DNA from 2 places in the Pseudoalteromonas sp. SG43-1 genome. Region 2 is predicted to be linked to the other one. Evidence: predicted binding sites of a transcription regulator. Region 2 holds the regulator's gene; the other holds the start of a gene.
What was found. Region 2 encodes LexA, which represses DNA repair genes until DNA is damaged. Its sites were predicted from a motif close to TACTGTATNNNNATACAGTA; they were not measured.
Positions count from the first base shown of each region.

Region 1: ruvC (crossover junction endodeoxyribonuclease RuvC) is a predicted target of LexA. The motif match lies at 1,412-1,431, and genes of this name have one in related genera.

Region 1 is NZ_JACJFD010000022.1:81,657-84,836, reverse strand. Features, by position in the region: gene ruvB (Holliday junction branch migration DNA helicase RuvB) at 1-211, opposite strand, end outside; gene ruvA (Holliday junction branch migration protein RuvA) at 219-836, opposite strand; gene ruvC (crossover junction endodeoxyribonuclease RuvC) at 839-1,363, opposite strand; gene H5159_RS15165 (ABC transporter permease) at 1,494-3,180, opposite strand, start outside.
Region 2 is NZ_JACJFD010000020.1:13,586-16,765, forward strand. Features, by position in the region: gene H5159_RS13920 (hypothetical protein) at 1-359, shown strand, start outside; gene H5159_RS13925 (PaaI family thioesterase) at 360-800, opposite strand; gene lexA (transcriptional repressor LexA) at 968-1,585, shown strand; gene coxB (cytochrome c oxidase subunit II) at 2,068-3,180, shown strand, end outside.

The sequences.
Region 1 (3,180 bases), on a different contig from region 2:
GCGTGGTTTTACCAAGCCCAGGTGGGCCAAATATTAATAAATGATCGAGTGCTTCACCACGGGTTCGCGCAGCTTCAATAAAAATTTCCATTTGCTGCTTAACATGAGGCTGGCCTCTGTAGTCGGCTAAAAGTTTTGGTCTTATTGCACGATCTATAGAGTCTTCATTTGTTTTTTCAGTCGCATCAATTAAGCGATCCGCTTCAATCATGGGTTACTCACAACATAGATTTTAAAGATTCTCTAATAAGAACCTCAGTAGACATATCGGGTTTGCTTATCGATTTTACTGCTTTTTGAGCTTGTGGCAATTTATAACCTAATGCAAGCAGTGCCGATACGGCATCATCGGCTGCGTTATTAGCTATTGTCGCATCGCTCATTGGCTCTATTACTGCGCTGTCGCTAAATGGCGTAAATAAATCATTACCCCAATCTTTTAGTCTATCTTTCATTTCGAGTACTAAACGCTCGGCTGTTTTTTTACCTACACCGGGTAATTTAACAAGCGATGTTGAGTCTTCGTTATTTACACAACTTACAAATTGTTTTGCCGACATGCCCGATAAAATAGCTAAGCCAAGTTTTGGCCCTACGCCATTTGCTTTTAATAGCTCTCTAAACAATGCACGTTCAACTTTATTATTAAAACCAAATAATAGTTGAGCATCTTCACGCACTACAAAGTGAGTGTAAACAATCGCGTTTTCACCAATTTTTGGTAAATCGTAAAAACAGGTCATTGGCATTTGTACTTCGTAACCTACACCACTTACTTCGAGTAATATTTCTGGTGGCTGTTTTTCGACTAAAATACCATTTAAGCGGCCTATCATAATTATTTCCTTAAACGTCCTCTAACGGTTTTGCTTGCGCTGCCCGCTAGTTTAATTAAATTTTGTTCTGAGTGGGCGTGGCAAATCGCAATAGCGAGTGCATCAGCTGCATCGGCCTGTGGCGTACCGGGTAGTTTTAAAATATTTTTTACCATGTGTTGCACTTGTGTTTTATCTGCGCCACCGTTGCCTACTACTGCTTGCTTAATTTGCCTAGCTGAGTATTCAAATACGGGTAAGTCGGCCATCGCAGCGCCCACAATCGCAGCGCCTCTAGCTTGGCCTAGTTTTAAAGCTGAATCGGGGTTGTGCGCCATAAATACTTTTTCAATGGCAAAGGTTTCTGGCGAAAACTGTTCAATAAGCTGTGTAATGCCTTGGTAGATCATTTTAAGCCTAACCGGAAAAGGATGATCGGCTAACTTAATACAGCCACTGCCTAAGTATGTAAATTTAGAACCTTGATGGGCAACAACACCATATCCGGTCAAACGTGAACCAGGATCGATCCCTAAAATGATGGCCAAACAGCGCTCCATTGTTATTATTTTTAAATTACGCTAATAATGCCAGAGCACTGTATAAATTACCAGTACAAAGAAAAACAAAAATGCCCACGTACTAGGTGGGCATTTACAGGAACATGTTAGTTTAAGCTTACCCTAGGGCACGCACTAATCCTTGGGTGTTTTGTTTAAGTGTTCGGGCAATCATTAAATAACCTAAACCTGCCACAAATACGCCGCCAGCTACCGGACCAATAATCCATATATGTGGGTGTAACTTACCTGCTAAATCAAACATTTGTTGCTGCACAATCAAAAGCGCTATATCACTAAAAAATGCAGCCACTAAACCAGCTAAACCGCCTAGTAATAAAAACTCATACAGGGTCGCGTTTTTAATTAATCGGCTTTTAGCCCCAAGCGTTCGCAGTATTACAATTTCTTGCATACGCTCACCTAAACTAGCTTGCACTTGCGATATAAGTACAAGCGCGCCACACAGCACAACAATTGCAAGTACAAAGCCAATGGCGAGCGATACTTGCGAAATAGTAGTTTGTATTTGCTTAACAAAGTTATCAATATCAATGGCTGTAATAGTAGGGTAAGTACGTAATAACTGGCTAAAGTCACGTTTTTGATCTGGATTTATACGTACCGACGAAATATACGTCGCCGGAAAATCTGCAAGTACATCAGGGCTTAAAATAATAAAAAAGTTAGGTTTAAGCGTGGCCCAATTTACTTTGCGCACACTGGTTATTTTAGCGTCGAACGACTGCGAACCAATTAAAAATGTAAGCGTATCGCCTATCTCAACATCTAATCGCTCAAGCATCGACTCCTCTACTGAAGCCTCAGCCATCGCATTTTCACCAAACCACGTGCCTTGTGTTACTTCATTTTGGTCAGGCACATCTTTAAGCCATGTAAGGTTTAGCTCACGACCAATACCTGCACGTGCTTCTTCGTCTTTTTTCTCGTTGTCTTGCAGCGATACAGAACGTGCTACCAACTCGCCGTTTACCGCATTTACGCGCCCACGAATAGTGGGATAAAACTCTGATACCTGAATATCTTTTTGAGCTAAATATTCATTAATTGGCTCAAGCTCATTTTGCGTAATATTAACCAAAAACGCATTAGGCGCGTCGCTTGGAAGTTGCGACTGCCAATCAGATATCATGTCGTTTTTAAGTACCACTAAAAACAGCAGTAATTTAATTGCTAACGAAAAACTAATTAACTGTACCGCGTTCACATTTGCACGCTTTTGGATAGATGCAATTGCAAGCGACCAACTATTACCTGGCTTTAATCCTAGCTTTCGACCACCACCAAATATTAATTTAGATACTAAAAACAGCACACCAATTAGCGCAAGTGTTGATATAAACAAAATAAGCGTTATTTTTATGTTGTTACTAAATAACCACATTAATAAAAACACAGTTAGCGCACTCATACCTAAATGCACACGACTTACAGCCAACTTGTCACCTAAGTTACGGCGCAGTACTCTAAGCGGTGGAATATCAAATAAATCAAATAACGGTTTAATAGAAAACATAACGGCACAAATTACGCCGGTGCTTATAGCCACCAGCCAAGGTTTAAAGCCACCTAAAGGCAGCTCTTTGCCCATACTTTTTGATAAGTAACTTGTTGCTATTTCTTGCAAGCCATAACCAATTAACAGCCCAATACTTACCGCCATTGCACATACAAGCAATAAATGGAGCATGTATATTTTGCGGATCATTGAGCGGCTACCGCCTAGCGTTTTCATCATCGCTACTGGGTCGTATTGGCGTTCACAATAACGTTTTGCTGAAACA
Region 2 (3,180 bases):
ATGTAGATCTTGAGCTTGAATCAAAGCAAGATATTAGTTTGCTAGTGGCGGACTTGAAAAAAGTCGCGACGATTTTACATTATGACAAAGACGAATACCGTCAACTAGCGCGTATTGAAGCTACAGGTGAGGTGAGCACACCTGATAAAGCCATAAACCATATATGTGAGCTTATTGAATCGTGTTCGCGTAACGCGCTAAAGCAATGGTTAAGCTGTTCACGTAGAACGTTTGATATTGGTTTTGAATCAGGGACTTCTCCTAAGTGCTTTAATCAAGCCTTAGATGCAGATACATTATTGCGTATATCTGCGATTGGTGCGGGTATGGAAATTACCATTTACCCAATCGAAAAGTAACTATCTTCGCTCTACGACTGCTGCGGTCATTTTTGATACGCAGCACAGCTCATTGCGGCTATTTGTAATTTTTATTTCCCATACTGAACTACGTTTACCTATATGAAATGCTCTAGCCGTGGCTGTTAAAGTGCCGTTGCGAGATGCTTTTAAATGACTTGCGCTAATCTCCTGCCCTACACAGTAAAATTTAGTAAAATCGACAACAAAGTTAGCGGCATAGCTGGCAACTGTTTCGGCAAGTACAACGTTAGCACCGCCGTGTACCATCCCCATCGGGTTATGATGCTCAGGAATTGCCGGCATTGTGGCAACCAAATAATCATCGCCAATTTCTGTGACTTCTATCCCCATAGTTTTCATTAATGTTCCTTGGCCATTAACGCCTTGCTCTAACTGCTTGCACAGCTCTAAGGTGATGGGCTGGTACCAAATACTCATAATGTCTCCTTTGCATTTTTAATCATTTATAAACTTAGCTTTAGTTATATCCTTGAAATGTACACAAGTGAAATTACTTTAGCTATTTTAAGGCTTAATTTAAATTTGCGATTTTTATTTAACTGTATATACTCACAGTTAAATGTACTGTATGGAAAACCAGTTGTATGCGACCATTAACGAACCGCCAAGCTCAAATACTCGAACTAATTAAAGTTTTTATTAAAGACACTGGTATGCCTCCTACACGTGCTGAAATAGCGCAAACATTAGGTTTTAAAAGTGCCAATGCTGCTGAAGAACATTTAAAAGCACTTGCTAAAAAAGGCGCAATTAAAATGAAACCAGGTGCAAGCCGTGGTATTCAATTAATTGAAGAAGAAGAGCCAGAACAATTAGGTTTACCGCTTATAGGGCGTGTTGCTGCTGGTTCACCTATTTTGGCGCAAGAGCACGTTGAAAGTCACTGCAAAATCGATCCATTAATGTTTAAACCGGCTGCAGATTTTTTACTACGCGTTAACGGTATGAGCATGAAAGATATTGGTATTATGGATGGTGATTTACTTGCTGTACATCGTACTCAAACCGCTGAAAATGGACAAGTTGTTGTTGCTCGCCTAGACGAAGACGTAACTGTAAAACGTCTTGAGAAAGCGGGTCGTAAAGTATTACTTCATGCTGAAAACGACGATTTTGACTCTATTGAAGTAGATCTTGAGAATGAGTCTTTTAATATTGAAGGCTTAGCCGTTGGCGTTATAAGAAACGCTGATTGGATGTGACTTTAAAAATAGCTTTTAAACAAGCAGTTTTATAAATGCGTACTAATTAGTACGCATTTTTGTTTTAGAATTTGTACTAAAAAAAGGGCGTAAACAGCCCACTGACTATTTAAGCTGTAAACTTTTTTGCACTTATATTTTCCCCCTCCGAATGCGTTAAACCCCTTTGTTTTGCTCATATTTTGAACTTCCTGTTGCCCAGTTGATTACCGATTTTTTTTAATTATTCAATATCACCTGATTGTTTTTTATACTAAAACTTGCTTGTTGTTCGTTTTTTAGCTAATTGTTAATGTGCTGAGCTAATAATAACTCACAGCTTTTTAGTTTTGAGAACACACAATATACACAAACTCGTTGTTGGCGCAGCAAAACCAATCAATATTAAATAAGATTGGCTAAAAAAATAAAAATAACGAATTGGCGTTTAAGCCGTATGCCTCTTCGCTTTGCATTCGCAATAGCATCAAAGGAGCCGTCACATGGGTAAACTGACCTCTACCTTGTGGCTTATATTATGTGTTTTTTCGCACCCAGTTTTGGCTAACAGCCAATACAATATGCGCAAAGGCGTAACCGATATAAGCAATAATGTATATCAGCTGCACATGACCATATTTATAATATGTTGTGTGATTGGGGTGATAGTGTTCGCAATTATGTTTTGGGCACTTATTCATCACCGTAAATCTAAAGGGGCTGTACCTGCCCAATTTCACGAAAGCACTAAAGTAGAAATACTTTGGACTGCAATTCCGTTTGTTATTTTAATTGCTATGGCAGTACCAGCCACTAAAACCCTAATTGCAATGGAAGATGCCAGCAAAGCTGATCTCACTATTAAAATTACGGGTTCGCAATGGAAATGGCATTATGAATATATGGGCGAAGATGTAGAGTTCTACTCTATTTTATCTACCCCGCAAGATGAAATCGCGAATCTTGCAGATAAAAATCCTAACTACTTACTTGAGGTTGATAAGCCTCTTGTACTGCCAATAAATCAAAAAGTACGATTTTTAATGACTTCTGACGATGTTATTCACTCTTGGTGGGTACCTGATTTTGCAGTTAAAAAAGATGCGAACCCCGGCTTTATAAACGAAACATGGACGAACATAAACGAAGAAGGTACTTACCGAGGCCAATGTGCTGAGTTGTGTGGTAAAGACCATGGCTTTATGCCCGTTGTGGTGGTCGCTAAATCTGAGGCTGATTTTAAAACATGGCTTACAGATGCAAAGCAGGCTAAACAAAAAGCAGCATTAGCAGATGCCGCATTACTTGATAAAACCCTCCCAAAAGAAGAATTAATGACTTTAGGCGAACAAGTATATATGGCTAATTGTGCTGCATGTCATCAACCTACTGGCTTGGGGTTACCGGGCGTATTTCCTGCACTTAAAGGCAGCCCGATAGTGCTTGGCGATATAAAAGATCACATTGATGTAGTTATCCATGGACGACCCGGTACGGCAATGCAAGCTTTTGCCAAGCAGTTATCTATAAAGCAATTAGCTGCGGTTATTACTTATAAACGTAATGCGTGGGGTAATGATACGGGTGATGTTATTCAACCGAGTCAAATACAGACG